2 regions of the Pigmentiphaga sp. MLSB6-MA01 genome follow, and region 2 is predicted to be linked to the other one. Evidence: predicted binding sites of a transcription regulator. Region 2 holds the regulator's gene; the other holds the start of a gene.
The links. Region 2 encodes LexA, which represses DNA repair genes until DNA is damaged. Its sites were predicted from a motif close to ACTGTATNNNNATACAGT; they were not measured.

Region 1: a site for LexA is predicted at 1,501-1,518, ahead of recA (recombinase RecA). Genes of this name have one in related genera too.

The regions. Positions count from the first base shown of each region.
Region 1 is NZ_JBXAFV010000004.1:213,406-221,081, reverse strand. It holds gene AC1Q6E_RS08720 (TetR/AcrR family transcriptional regulator) at 1-372, shown strand, start outside; gene AC1Q6E_RS08715 (amidohydrolase family protein) at 446-1,438, shown strand; gene recA (recombinase RecA) at 1,563-2,636, shown strand; gene recX (recombination regulator RecX) at 2,623-3,099, shown strand; gene AC1Q6E_RS08700 (hypothetical protein) at 3,159-3,461, shown strand; gene AC1Q6E_RS08695 (M30 family zinc metallopeptidase) at 3,510-5,135, shown strand; gene sucC (ADP-forming succinate--CoA ligase subunit beta) at 5,449-6,609, shown strand; gene sucD (succinate--CoA ligase subunit alpha) at 6,648-7,529, shown strand; gene AC1Q6E_RS08680 (TerC family protein) at 7,590-7,676, shown strand, end outside.
Region 2 is NZ_JBXAFV010000002.1:68,044-75,719, reverse strand. It holds gene rlmB (23S rRNA (guanosine(2251)-2'-O)-methyltransferase RlmB) at 13-747, shown strand; gene AC1Q6E_RS03640 (hypothetical protein) at 770-1,630, opposite strand; gene lexA (transcriptional repressor LexA) at 1,652-2,302, opposite strand; gene AC1Q6E_RS03630 (asparaginase) at 2,476-3,453, shown strand; gene rpsF (30S ribosomal protein S6) at 3,676-4,047, shown strand; gene priB (primosomal replication protein N) at 4,142-4,474, shown strand; gene rpsR (30S ribosomal protein S18) at 4,503-4,775, shown strand; gene rplI (50S ribosomal protein L9) at 4,794-5,249, shown strand; gene AC1Q6E_RS03605 (replicative DNA helicase) at 5,607-6,998, shown strand; gene AC1Q6E_RS03600 (DUF47 domain-containing protein) at 7,410-7,676, shown strand, end outside.

The DNA of each region.
Region 1 (7,676 bases), on a different contig from region 2:
GACCAGAAGCTCAAGCAGCGCGTCCGGTCGGTCCTGCAGGCCAACGTCGACAGCCCCTATTACCACGAGGTGATGGTGGCCCGGATCTTCAATGCCGACGACGAGGCGGCCCGGGCGATCCTCAACGACCTGGCCCAGCGCGGCCGCTATCTGGCCGAGAAATTCATGGCGGACGGCGAACGCAGCGGCGAACTGCGGGCGGTCGATCCCGCGTTCTTCCACATGCTGGTGGTCGGGGCCTGTTCCTTCTTCGTGACGGGCAGGCCGCTGCAGGAGGCCATGCGCGGCCGCAAGGTCAACGACCGGACCCTCGATGCCTTCGCCGAGTTCTTCGTCGACGTCGTGCTGAACGGACTCAAGCCCCGGCCCTGACGGGAGCGCCGCGGCGCCGCCGGCACGCCGCCGGCCCGGTCCATCGGCTTTCATCCATCCGGGGGGACCATCCATGTTGAAAGAGGGAGCGCCGGGCTGGCGCGCGCTGTGCCCGTGCTGCATCGACTTCCATGCGCACTTCATCCATCGCGAGGTCTTCGAGCTGGCGCAGCCGCACAGCGTGTCCAGCTGCTTCGGGCAGCGGCCGCTGTCGGCCGACAATCCACGCTTCCTGGGCATGCTGGATCCGCACCGGCAGGTCGACGACATGGCGGCGCGCGGCATCGATCGCCATGTGATTTCGTCGGCCGACGTCGTGGCGTCCCGGGCCTGGGCCGAGCCCGCCGAGGAAGCCCGGCAGGCAAGGCTGGTCAACGACATGGCGGCCGACTGGGTGCGCAGGTTCCCGGACCGGTTCGTGGGAACGTTCGTGCTGCCCCTGGGCGACATGGCGCTGGCCCTGCGCGAGATGGAGCGCGCGGTGGCGATGGGGCTGCGCGTGGCCAACCTGCCCAGCAACCACCGGGGCAGCTACCTGGGCGAGGCCCGCTACGGGGAAATGTGGGGCGCCATCGAAGACCTGGCGCTGGTCGCCTTCATCCACCCCGACGGGGTGCGCGACCCGTGGTTCCAGAACCATGCGCTCTGGAATTCCATCGGCCAGTCCATCGAAGAGGTCAAGGTCATGTCCTCGCTGATCTACGAAGGCGTCATGGAGCGGCACCCGGGCCTGCGGATCGTCATGGCCCACGGAGGCGGGTACATGCCCTACTACATGGGGCGGCTGGACCGCAACGCGACGTACCGGCCGGACACCATGCGCAACCTGAGCAAGCTGCCCAGCCATTACCTGCGCGATTTCCACTACGATAGCTGCGTGTACGATCCACATACCCTGGCGCTGCTGGTGCGCTGCGTGGGGGCGGACCGCCTCGTCCTGGGCGGGGATTACCCGTTCGGCGACGCCGACCCGGTCGGCGGACTGTCGGCGCTGGAGCCGGCGCAGCAGGCGGCGGTCGCGGGGGGCAATGCCGTCCGGCTGCTCGATTCCGGGGGCGGGAACTGAGGAAAAGGCAAGGGCGGCCCGCGGGCGGCGTTGTTTATTGCACGTGGCGCTTGCAGTCTCATACTGTTTTTTTATACAGTATCGAGCAGTGCAATAATTCGCCCATCAACCCAAGGATCCCAGAATGGACGACACCAAAGCTTCCAAGGCCGCTGCCGCTGCCCAGAACGAAAAGGCCAAGGCCCTGGCCGCCGCGCTGTCCCAGATCGAAAAGCAGTTCGGCAAGGGCTCGGTCATGCGCTATGGCGACAACGAGGTCGAGCACGACATCCAGGTCGTCTCCACCGGTTCGCTGGGCCTGGACATCGCCCTGGGCGTCGGCGGCCTGCCGCGCGGCCGGGTCGTCGAGATCTACGGTCCGGAATCGTCCGGCAAGACCACGCTCACGCTGCAGGTCATCGCCGAAATGCAGAAAATCGGCGGCGCCTGCGCCTTCATCGACGCCGAACACGCGCTGGACGTGCAATACGCCGCCAAGCTGGGCGTGAACCTGACCGATCTCCTGATCTCGCAGCCCGACACCGGCGAGCAGGCGCTGGAGATCACCGACGCGCTGGTGCGTTCGGGCGCGGTCGACCTGATCGTCATCGACTCGGTCGCGGCGCTGGTGCCCAAGGCCGAAATCGAAGGCGAGATGGGCGACTCCCTGCCCGGCCTGCAGGCCCGCCTGATGAGCCAGGCGCTGCGCAAGCTGACCGCCTCGATCAAGCGCACCAACTGCATGGTCATCTTCATCAACCAGATCCGGATGAAGATCGGCGTCATGTTCGGCAACCCGGAAACCACCACCGGCGGCAACGCGCTGAAGTTCTACGCCTCGGTCCGCCTCGACATCCGCCGCACCGGCTCCATCAAGAAGGGCGACGAGGTCATCGGCAACGAAACCCGCGTCAAGGTGGTCAAGAACAAGGTGTCGCCGCCGTTCAAGAGCGCCGAGTTCGACATCATGTACGGTGCCGGCATCTCGCGCGAAGGCGAGATCCTGGACCTGGGCGTGCAGGCGGGCATCGTCGAGAAGTCCGGGTCCTGGTTCAGCTATAACGGCGAACGCATCGGCCAGGGCAAGGACAATGCCCGCGAGTTCCTGAAAGAGCGCGTTGAAATGGCCATCGAGATCGAAAACCGCGTGCGCGACAACCTGGGGGTTGTTGCCCGGGTCGCCGGCGCTGGCAAAGTGACCGAGCTTGAAGGCGACTGAGGACGGCAAGCCCGCCTCGGGGCCTTCGCTGAAGGCCCGGGCGGTGGGCTACCTGTCCCGGCGCGAACACAGCCGCCTGGAACTGGGCCGCAAGCTTGCCCGTTTCGGGGAAGAGGACGAGGTTCGCGCCGTGCTCGACAGCCTGGAGAAGGAAGGCTGGCTGTCCACCGAGCGCTACGCCCAGAGCGTGGTGCACCGGCTGGCCGCCAAGCAGGGCACCATGCGCATCATGCATGAACTGCGCCAACATGGCGTGGCCGACGCCCAGATCGCCGAGTTGCGGGACACGCTCGACGCCACCGAGCTGGCGCGGGCCCGAGAGGTATGGCGCAAGCGTTTCGGCACGCTGCCCGCCGATGCCGGCCAGCGTGCGAAGCAGGTGCGTTTCCTGATGTCCCGGGGCTTTGGCCAGGCCACCATCAGGCAGGTGCTGCGGGGCGTGGACCTCGACGAGCTGGACTAGGGCCTGTTCACGCTGAATCCCCGTACACTTGCAGCATCCGCTTTCGCCGCGAGGCCGCTATGCGCGCATTGTTGCTGGCCCTGTGCCTGAGTGTGTCCAGCCTGTGGGCCTGCGCCCAGCCCGCCCCCCAGGCGGGCGAAGTGGTCACGCTGGAGGGGCGCCTCGTGCTCAAGGGCAATGAACCCTTCATCGTCGCCGTGCTGGAGTCGGGCGACCGGCAGTGGGACCTGCGGGGCCTGAGCCGGCAGCAGATGCAGGATCTGCAAGCCCGCACCGTCACGGTCACCGGCACGGTGACCCGTTCCGCCGGCGAAGCCGGCGGCGGGATGCCGGCCCAGTTGCAGGTGCAATCCATCCGCTAGCCCACCTGCCATGGTATGTTGCGCGGAAGCTTCTTCGGCGGGGGCAAGATGAATCGCAACACCGTGTTTACCATCCGGGCGCTGGCCGGGATCTCGTTGGCGACACTGCTGGCCTCCTGCGGAGGCGGCGGGGGCGATGCGGTATCCGGGTCGGGCGCGTTGTCCGTGGCGTGCAGCGGCGCGCAATGCGGCGCCTCCGACGCCCAGACCTACCGCGGCAGCGGCGTGGGCATCTGGCGCTACGACAATAGCGGTTCGAACTCGGGCACCTCGGTACCGATCGCCCTCAACGGCGTCGGCGGCCGCACGGTCACCCTGGTCTTCACCAATGTGTCCGACCGCGATGCCGGCATGGCCTCGATCAGCGCATCCGTCGCGGACCGGCCTGCCACCGCGTCGAAAGTGGAAGCCCCTGCCGATCCGGACCACTTGCCGGGCGTCAACCAGATTCCCGCGCACATCCGCGACTACCAGCCGCCGGTCGACCGCGCGTCCCAGCCCCAGTCCTCGGCGCGGCAGGGGCCCGCCGCCGTGGTGCGCGCCGCCGTCGAGGGCGACACGCGGGAATGGCAGGACAGCGGCGGCATGCGGTTCCAGGCCACGCTGGCCCGGCGCTGGGCGGCCTCCGACGGGCGCTGGCTGAACATCTGGGTGCAGGATGGCGAGCGCTCCGGCGCGAAAGTGAGCGAGGCCCTGCTCGACAGCCTGCGGAGCCGGTTCTCGTCGAACCAGGATTCCGTCTATCCCATCGTGACCGACCTCGCGGGCGCGCCCTGGGGCGCCACCGTCGGCAGCGGGTATATCGGTGCCGACCAGGACCTGCACATCGTGCTGTCCAACATCACGCCCGATGGCAAGCCCTGGGGCGTGATCGGCTATTTCTTCAGCGCCAATGCCTTCCTGAAGAGTTACGAGGCGCTCAGCAACGAGGCGGTGGTGTTGTTCCTGGACACCGAGACCATGTACCTGGGCGGCCAGGCCGGCCGGAACACGGGCTATACGACGCTGGCGCACGAGATGACCCATATGGTCAATTTCTACCAGCGCGCCGCGCGCACCGGCGTGAGTCCGGACAACCGCTTCGCGGTCTGGCTGGAGGAGACCACGGCCTTGATGATGGAAGACCTGGCGTCGGGCCGGGTGGTGCCGGGCTTCAACCCGCTGCGGGACGGGGACTACGGCAACTGGCTCCATCAAAGCCAGAACTGCGACTACATCCGGGGCTGGGACGCCAGCGTGTCATCCAGCTGTTTTTCGTATCCCATCGCCGCCAACTACGGGGGCTATCTGCTGAGGCAATACGGCACCGGTTTCTATCGCGACCTGCTGCGGCGCACCTCGTCCACCGATTCGTTCACGCTGCTCGACCAGGCGGTCAAGCAGGCGGGCGGCGCGGGCGCGCGCGCCGCCTTGCGCGACTGGGGCGCGGCGCTTGCCCTGCTGCCCGCGTCGTCGCCGGCCGGGTTCGGCTATCCCCGCCGGACGCAGGACGGCTACGACCTGCCCGCGATCAACGGCCCCGACTACGCTTCGCTGCGCAACCTGCCGTCCAGCTCGCCCTCCACGCTCAAGGCCTCGGGCCATTTTCCCCTGGTGCGCCGGCCGTCGGGCGCGTCGTATTCGGAAACCGTCGCGGTGCCGGCGGGCTCGGCCCTGACCGTCGTGGTCCAGTAGGCCGGGGGCCCCGGGGGGCAGGGGTGCTATACTCTCGCCGTTTTATCGCCTGCCCATTGCCTCCCGGCCACGCCCGGAACCCGCCGGCGCCCCCGATGCAATCGGCACCTTAGCGCATGCCCGTAACCGCCAATCGCCTCGCTATGCGACAGCCCGCGACTTTGCTCGTCCAGAGCACAGGTCCGTGGGCTTTTGTTTGCCCGGCCGCGGCTACGCCTGGGCTATCCCCATCCGTATCCAGGCGCATGACCCGTCATGGCGCTGGTCTTTTCCAACCGAACATTCAACGTCTACCCGACAGCGAAGGCTCCGCATGAAAATCCACGAGTATCAGGGCAAAGAGCTTCTGAAGAAATTTGGCGTCACCGTTCCGCGCGGCATCCCCGTGTTCTCGGTGGACGAGGCCGTCAAGGCCGCTGAACAACTGGGCGGCCCGGTGTGGGTCGTCAAGGCCCAGATCCATGCGGGCGGCCGCGGCAAGGGCGGCGGCGTCAAGCTGGGCCGTTCCATCGAGGAAGTGCGCACGCTGGCCGGCCAGATCCTGGGCATGCAGCTGGTCACGCACCAGACCGGTCCGGAAGGCCAGAAGGTCCGCCGCCTGCTGGTCGAGGAAGGCGCCGACATCAAGAAGGAACTGTATGTCGGCATCGTGACCGACCGCAGCTCGCAGCGCGTCTGCGTGATGGCCTCGAGCGAAGGCGGCATGGAGATCGAAGAGGTCGCCCACGCCACCCCCGAGAAGATCCTGAAGGTGTTCGTCGATCCCGCCAAGGGCCTGACCACCGAAGAGGCCTCGCAACTGGCTCGCGGCATCGGCGTTCCCGAAGGTTCGATCGCCGACGCGGCCGACCAGATCCAGAAGCTGTACACCTGCTACGTCGAAACCGACGCCGACCTGGCCGAGATCAACCCCCTGATCGTGACCGGTTCGGGCAAGATCATCGCCCTGGACGCCAAGTTCAACTTCGATTCGAACGCGCTGTACCGCCACCCCGAGATCGTGGCCTATCGCGACACCGATGAAGAGGATCCCGCCGAAATCGAAGCCAGCCAGTTCGGCCTGGCCTACATCCAGCTCGACGGCAACATCGGCTGCCTGGTGAACGGCGCCGGCCTGGCCATGGCGACCATGGACACCATCAAGCTGTTCGGCGGCGAACCGGCCAACTTCCTGGACGTCGGCGGTGGCGCCACGGCCGAGAAGGTGACCGAAGCCTTCAAGATCATGCTGAAGAACCCCGGCCTGAAGGCCATCCTGGTCAACATTTTCGGCGGCATCATGCGCTGCGACGTCATCGCCGAAGGCGTGATCGCCGCGTGCAAGGCCGTCAGCCTGAGCGTGCCGCTGGTGGTGCGCATGAAGGGCACCAACGAAGAGCTCGGCAAGAAGATGCTGGCCGACTCCGGACTGCCCATCATCAGCGCCGACACGATGGCCGAAGCCGCCACCGCCGTCGTGGCCGCCGCCAAGTAAGCGCACGAGCGCACAGCACAGGATATTAAGGACTCGAGATGTCTATTCTGATCAACAAAGATACCAAGGTCGTCACGCAGGGGATCACCGGCAAGACCGGCCAGTTCCACACCCGCATGTGCCGCGAGTACGCCAATGGCAAGAACTGCTTCGTGGCCGGCGTGAACCCCAAGAAGGCCGGCGAGGACTTCGAAGGCGTGCCCATCTACGCCAACGTCTCCGAAGCCAAGGCCGCCACCGGCGCCAACGTGTCGGTCATCTACGTGCCGCCCGCGGGCGCCGCCGCCGCGATCTGGGAAGCCGTCGAGGCCGACCTGGACCTGGCCATCTGCATCACCGAGGGCATCCCCGTCCGCGACATGCTGGAACTGCGCAACCGCATGCGCGACGAGAACAAGCGCACGCTGCTGCTCGGACCCAACTGCCCCGGCCTGATCACCCCCGACGAAATCAAGATCGGCATCATGCCCGGCCACATCCACCGCAAGGGCCGCATCGGCATCGTCAGCCGCTCGGGCACGCTTACGTACGAAGCCGTGGGCCAGGTCACGGAACTGGGCCTGGGCCAGTCCAGCGCCGTCGGCATCGGTGGCGATCCCATCAACGGCCTGAAGCACATCGACGTGCTGAAGATGTTCAATGACGATCCCGACACCGACGCCGTCATCATGATCGGCGAGATCGGCGGTCCGGACGAAGTGAACGCCGCCCAGTGGGCCAAGGACAACATGAAGAAGCCGGTGGTCGGCTTCATCGCGGGCGTGACGGCTCCGGCCGGCAAGCGCATGGGCCACGCCGGCGCGCTGATTTCCGGCGGCGCCGATACGGCCGAGGCCAAGCTCGAGATCATGGAAGCCTGCGGCATCAAGACGACCAAGAATCCGTCCGAGATGGGCAAACTGCTCAAGTCCGTGCTGTAATAAAAAACTCGACGGGCGCGGCCAGACCGGCTGCGCCCGTCGGCATTTCAGGAGATAGGTGTGGAATTCGGATCAGCGGCCTTCATACTGGCCCTCATACAAATCATCTGGGTGAACATCCTGTTGTCGGGGGACAATGCGGTGGTC
Region 2 (7,676 bases):
TGGGGTGAACAGATGGCAGCAAGCCAGGTTTTGGTCGGATTCCATGCGGTGGCGGCACGGTTGCGCCATGCGTCGGCGTCGATCAAGGATATCTACGTCGAGGAAGCGCGCCGCGATCGACGCATGCTGACGCTGATCGAACAGGCCCAGGCCGCCGGGTGCAAGGTGCACCCCGTGGCGCAGACTCGGCTGGACGGACTGGCCAAGGGCCAACGCCACCAGGGTGTGGTCGCGCTGGCGGAGTCGCTGGAATTGGCGATGGACGTCGACGAAGTGCTGGACGACGCAGAAGGACCGGCCTTCCTGTTGGTGCTGGACGGCGTCACGGATCCTCACAACCTGGGCGCCTGCCTGAGAACCGCGGATGGAGCTGGCGTGCATGCCGTGATCGCACCCCGCGACCGTGCGGTGGGCCTGAACACGACGGTTCAACGCGTGGCCTGCGGTGCCGCCGATACCGTTCCCTACCTGACCGTGACCAATCTGGCACGGACCCTGCGCACGCTGAAAGAGCGTGGCGTCTGGGTGGTCGGCACCGATGACGAAGCCACCGAAACCATGCACGACGTGGATGCCCGGCAGTCGATTGCCTGGGTCATGGGAGCGGAAGGCGAGGGCATGCGTCGCCTGACGCGTGAAACTTGCGACCAGTTGGTCCGCATTCCCATGAAGGGGTCGGTCGAAAGCCTGAATGTCAGTGTGGCTTCCGCCGTATGCCTGTATGAAACGGTAAGGCAGCGCGGTTGAGCGCTACCCCGTCGGCAGAGACTCAGGCGTTCCAGCCTCGGGAAAACAACAAGGCCAGGGCCGCCGGATAGCCGCTACGGCTACTGCCGGCACCGCGACGCTGCTTGAAGGGCCAGGGGCTGCGACTTGAAGGGGCCGGCTTGGTGTGCGGAGCATGATGCCCCACGCGGGGCGCGGCCGGCCGCGGGGTGGAGGTGTTCTCGGCCTCGGTGTCAGGCAAGCCCGCATCTTCGGTGGCCCGCGTATTCGACGCCGACACCGCCAACCCCGCCATTCGCTTGAATCCCGCGCGTGCCGCATGCTGGCTGATATCCAGCGTGACCGCGCCTTCGCTGTTTTCGACCGTGGGCGCGATGCGCTGGAGCCGGATCTGGCCGGGCTGGCTCATGTCCGCCAGCAGCCGCAACTGGGAAGCCGAGGTCGTGGCGGGCGTGCTGCAGGTGTGGAACAGGAAGGCGGGGCATGCCGACAGCTTCGCGGCCATGTACAGCCGGCGGACCGTGCTTTCGGATTGCGCGGCGGCCTGGTCGGAGGGCAGGATGGCGACGAACGCGGCGAATTCGCCTGCCCGGACGGCGGTTTCCAATTGTTCCAGGCCATCCAGGGGATGGTCGGTACGAACGAGCTTGACGCACTCCAGCGCGACGTCGTGCTGGATCAGTGCCGGGGCGTAGGACAGGTAGGGCGGTACCAGCAGGGCCACGGTGCGGCCGGCCTTGGTAAGCCGGCTAAGCAGTGGGCCGAGCAGGTTCAATTCGCCATGCCCGACGCGCGGGACCAGGATTTCCGTCAATGCGCCGACGGGCCATCCGGCCAGGGGCAGGGCGGCGTCGAGCGCGGGAAATCCGCTGGAAAGACTGGAGCTGGGCGTGCTGTGTTTCATGATGGTCGTCCGTCTAGGTCTTCAATGCACCAGGCCGGCCCGGATCAGGCCGACCGCGATGCCCTCGAGCGCGAAATCGTCGCGCTCGCGATCGACTTCGATGGGTTGGAAGTCGGGGTTGGCCGGCAGCAGGCTCAGGCCGGTTTCGGTGTAGCGCAGTTCCTTGACGGTGACGTCGTCGCCCAGGCGGGCCACGATGATTTGCCCGTCCCGGGCCTGGTTGGCTTTCTTGACGGCGAGCAGGTCGCCGTCGAGGATGCCGGCGTCGCGCATGCTGTTGCCGCGCACCTTGAGCAGGTAGTCGGGCCGCTGCGAGAACAATGCCTGGTCGACACCGATTTCCTTGTCGATATGCTCGGTGGCCAGGATGGGGCTGCCGGCGGCGACCCGGCCCACCAGCGGCAGGACCAGTTGCGCCAGCGCGGGATGCGTGAGCTGGAGCGGCGGTTCGGCCATGACGGGATCTTTCAGGCGTATCCCGCGGGACGTGCCCGCGGACAACTCGAGCACGCCCTTGCGCGCCAGCGCCTTCAGGTGTTCCTCGGCCGCGTTGGGCGAGCGAAAGCCCAGCGCCCGGGCGATTTCGGCGCGGGTGGGCGGAAAGCCGGTTTTGACGATGGCCTGGCGAATGAGATCCAGGATCTCTTGTTGGCGTGCGGTCAGCTTGGGCATGTCGGGCTCCGTGGCGGGGCGCCTGCAACCGGGTGGCGGGGGCGCGTATCGGGCTTCTGTGGTTTTATCCAGTAACTGTATTTTTATACAGTATCGACGCCCGGCGCAAGCGGAAAACGCAATTGTCGCGGGAACGCCAATCCGGCCGCGGGTATCATCGGGCTCTCGCCCTCATGTCCAAGCCCGCCATGTCCTTGCCGCGCCTCTGCATCGTCGCCACCGGCGGCACCATCGCCGGAGCCGGCGTCCGTCCCCAGGCCACGATGGCCTACGCCGCCGGCGCGCTGGACGTGGACGAGCTGTGCGCCCGCGTGCCAGGCCTGGACGAGGTGGCCGGGATCCAGGCCGAGCAGTTCGCCGCCATCGACAGCAAGAACGCCACGCCCGCCTTCTGGCAGTCGCTGGCCGCGCGGGTCCAGGCCCTGCTCGATGCCGGCGGGTGCGATGGGGTGGTCGTGACCCATGGCACGGATACGCTCGAAGAAACCGCCTACTACCTTCATCTGGTGCTCAAGACCGACAAGCCGGTGGTCCTGGTGGGGGCGATGCGCCCGGCGACCGCGCTGTCTCCCGACGGTCCGCTGAACCTGCTGGACGCGGTGACGGTGGCGGCCCATCCGCAGGCCGCTGGGCGCGGCGTGCTGGTCGTGCTGAATCACCAGGTCCTGGGCGCGCGCGACGCGGCCAAGACCAACGCCAACCGGCCCGATGCCTTTGCATCGCCCAACGCGGGCGCCATGGGGTGGGTCCAGGACGGCCGGGTCGCGTGGATGGGATGGCCTGGACATGGACATACCCGCGCCACGCCGTTCACGGCCTCCACGCCACTGGCGCCGGTCGAGGTGCTGGCTGGTTATGCCGGCGGTTCGGCGGCGTTGATCCGGGCCGTGGGAGCCACGGGCGCGAAGGGCCTGGTCTGGGCCGGGACCGGCAACGGCTCGGCCAGCGCCGATGCGCAGGAGGCGCTCGACGAACTGGTCCGGGACGGCGTCGTGGTGGTCCGCGCCACCCGCACGGGCAGCGGCTGTGTCGCGGCCTCGGGCGGAATGCCAGGCGCCGGCACGCTGTCGCCCTGGAAGGCGCGCGTATTGCTGATGCTGGCGCTGGGGGCCGGCATGGGCGGCGTCCAGGACGTGTTCGACACGTATTGACATCCCCGGGGCTGGTGTTGCGCCAGGAGCGCCGGCCGGGCATCGCCCATGGGGTTTCGATTGCTTTTTGCCTTTGCGCGAGCGATAATAGAAGGCTTGATTTTTGGCGAAAGCTATTTTTTCGCCAGATTGATCCCTTGTCCGACTCTAGACGCTTGAGCGGACTTGCGCCTACAGGGGCACCCATCCGGGAGCCTGCGGGACCATCCATAAGGAGCTTCGATGCGTCACTATGAAGTAGTTTTCATCGTTCACCCGGACCAGAGCGAGCAGGTTCCGGCCATGGTCGACCGTTACAAGTCGCTGATCACCAGCCAGAGCGGCACGATACACCGCCTGGAAGACTGGGGCCGCCGTCAACTGGCGTACCCGATCCAGAAGCTCGTCAAGGCTCACTACGTGTGCATGAACATCGAGTGCGGCCAACCCACGCTGGATGAACTCGAACACGCTTTCCGCTATAACGATGCCGTGCTGCGCCATCTCGTCGTCAAGATGAAGAAGGCCGAGACCGCCCCGTCGCCGATGATGAAGATCGTCGAGCGCGAGGAGGCCCGCAAGGTGTCCACTGAAGCCGCCCCGGCCGAGGCCTGAGCCCCGGCTGGACTGGCATGACAGGTCGTTGCCGACCGCCCGCATCGCAGGCCCGCAAGAACGGGATCCTGGCGACGCCCCGGACGACACGGCGTTGAACAAGGTTCATCTGACCGCCCAGGTGGTCGAGTGCAAGCCGCTCAGGTATACCCCGGCCGGGATTCCGGTGCTGGAACTGGCGCTTGCCCATGAATCCGAGTTGATCGAAGGCGGGAGAACCCGCCGGGTCGAGATGCTCGTCAACGCAGTTGTCGTCGGCGATCTGGCCGGCAGGCTCGAGCGCGAAGCGCTGGGCCGGTCGATCCGGATCGAAGGGTTCCTGGCACCGACCCGGAAAGGTTCAAGCAGACTGAGGCTGCATATCCAGCAGGCCGCCATCGCCCGGGAGGGCGACGAAAGCGGGCCGACCGGACAGCCCCAGGTGTGAAACGGATTGAATACCCAAGAGGTACATCATGGCCGCATTCGGCAAACGCAAGGAAAAGAAGAAGTTCGGTCAACAGAATCCTCTGTTCAAGCGCCGCAAGTTCTGCCGCTTCACGGCAGCCGGCGTCGACCAGATCGATTACAAGGACATCGAAGTCCTCCGTGACTTCATCCAGGAAAACGGCAAGATCATTCCTGCCCGCCTGACCGGCACCAAGGCGCACTACCAGCGCCAGCTCGACACGGCTATCAAGCGCGCCCGCTTCCTGGCGCTCTTGGCCTACACCGACAACCACAATTGATTGCCGGGAGAGACCATCATGCAAATCATCTTGCTCGAAAAAGTCGTCAACCTCGGTAACCTGGGTGACGTCGTCCGCGTGAAGAACGGCTATGCCCGTAACTTCCTGATTCCCCAGAAGATGGCCAAGCGGGCCACCGACGCCGCGCTGAAAGAGTTCGAGGCGCGCCGCGCCGAACTCGAAAAGGTCCAGGCCGACAAGCTGGCCGCCGCGCAATCCGTGGCCCAGCGCCTGGAAGGCTACTCGGTGTCCGTCAGCCAGAAGGCGGGTGTGGACGGCCGTCTGTTCGGTTCGGTCACCAACTTCGACGTCGCCACTGCGCTGAAGCAGGCGGGCTTCGAGTCGGTCGAGAAGGGCATGGTCCGCCTGCCCAACGGCCCGCTCAAGACCATCGGCGAATTCCCGTTGGAAGTCGGCCTGCACACCGACGTCGTGGCCAACATCACGGTGGTGGTGGTCGGCGAAACGGCCTGACGCCTTTCCGGCCGCTCGTCGTCGAGCCGGCCGGACATCCACCGCCGGCGCCTCCTTCCCAGAAGGGCCGGCACAGGAACCCTCCATTTCTTCACAGAATGGAGGGTTCTTTTTTCATCGCCGGGCCGCTCCAGGATGAAAAGCGTCCCCCTGTGGGGGCAGCGCCGCCGCACAGCGGCAAGCGTGGGGCTTTTTTCATCGCCGATCCGCCCCAAGATGAAAAACGTCCCCCATGAGGGCATTTTGTCAGGGGCTGCCCAGGCCTGCGCGAACGGATTCCTCTTCCGCCCAGCCGGGCTAAACTGTCGAGGGCCGGCATTCCCGCCGGTCGTGCTTGAACACCAGGTTTCCCGCTCTATGAATTCGCCCGTCGATCCCCAACTCGAGTCCCTGCGCATCCCGCCCCACTCGGTGGAGGCGGAACAGTCGGTGCTGGGCGGCCTCTTGCTGGACAACGCTGCCTGGGACCGTGTCGCGGACCTTATCAAGGAAGACGATTTCTATCGTTACGATCATCGGCTGATCTGGCAGCAGATGGCCAAGCTGATCGGGCTGGCGCGTCCCGCCGACGTCGTGACCACCCACGAATCGCTCCAGACCGCGGGCAAGGCGGAGGAGGCGGGCGGGCTGGCCTACCTGAACTCGCTGGCGCAGAACACGCCTTCGGCCGCCAACATCCGGCGCTACGCGGAAATCGTGCGCGACCGGGCGGTGCTGCGCCGGCTGGTCACCGTATCCGACGAAATCTCGGCCGCCGCCTTCAGCCCCCAGGGCAAGGACACGCGGCAACTGCTGGACGAGGCGGAGTCCAAGATCTTCAAGATCGCGGAAGAGGGCGCGCGGGGAAGCGCCGGCTTCCTGTCGCTGCAACCGCTGCTGACCCAGGTGGTCGAGCGCATCGACGAGCTTTATCACCGCGACAGCACGTCGGACGTAACGGGCGTGCCGACGGGGTTCTCCGACCTGGACAAGATGACCTCGGGGCTGCAGCCGGGCGACATGGTCGTGGTAGCCGGCCGCCCCTCCATGGGCAAGACCGCCTTCTCGGTCAACATCGGCGAGCACGTGGCGGTGGAAGAGGGCCTGCCGGTGGCGATATTCTCCATGGAAATGGGCGCCTCGCAGTTGGCCATGCGTGTGCTGGGCTCGGTCGGCCGCCTCGACCAGCAGCGCCTGCGTACGGGCAAGTTGCTGGACGAGGACTGGCCCAAGCTGACCCACGCCATCCAGAAAATGCAGGACACCCAGCTCTACATCGACGAGACGCCGGCGCTCAGCCCGATGGAGCTGCGTTCGCGCGCCCGCCGCCTGGCGCGGCAATGCGGCCAGTTGGGGCTGATCATCATCGACTACCTGCAACTGATGTCGGGCAATGGCGGCGGGGGCAACGAGAACCGGGCGTCGGAGCTGTCGGAAATCAGCCGATCCATGAAAGGCCTGGCCAAGGAACTGAACTGCCCGCTGATCGCACTTTCCCAGCTCAATCGCGGCCTGGAACAACGTCCCAACAAGCGCCCCGTGATGAGCGATCTGCGGGAATCCGGCGCCATCGAGCAGGACGCGGACGTGATCATCTTCCTGTACCGCGATGAGGTCTACAACCCCGACACCCCCGACAAGGGCACGGCTGAAATCATCATCGGCAAGCAGCGTAACGGTCCGATCGGCACCGTCAGGTTGACCTGGCAGGGCATGTATACCAAGTTCCAGAATTTCTCGGGCAACGCATTCGTCGACTCTGATTATTAGGCCCCCCGTACGCCCTTCGGCCGCCCCCAGGGGGCGGCACTCGTGGACCGGCGGAGCCGGATCCACGGTGCCCGGGAAACTCATCGGCTGTTGTGGGGGGGGGGTTACGGGGGGATTTTTTTTCTTTGCGCCGTTGGGCGTTTTTTTTCGCCTTCCGCTTTGACCTTGCGGGGGCCTCGGCAATGGATCCATTCCCCGCCAAGCCGCGTCAGCTCTAGATTTTCAAGAAATCGCCAGTCAATATCGCCGCCCATCACCAGCCCATTGGTACCCCAGGATGCGGTGGATCCGGCTCCGCCGGTCCACCCGCATCGCCCCCTGGGGGGCGCCCGAAGGGCGTAGGGGGGTGCTACACTTCGCGCGGTTTTTAACACGTCATGTAAATGTCATGTGACGTACTGCGAGGACGTGATGTTTGGACGCTTGATGCCCAAAGAGGGCCGCTTTTTCGATCTGTTCAAGGCGCATGCCGACCTGTCGCGCCAGGGCAGCCGGGAGCTGGCGGCCCTGATGGCCGACCTGAGCCAGGCCGAGGAGCGGGTCAAGAACATCGAGACGCTGGAGAAAAAGGCCGACAAGGTCACCCACGACACGGTCGATCTGCTGCACAAGACCTTCATCACGCCGCTGGATCGCGACCAGATCCACAACCTCATCACGACCATGGACGACATCCTG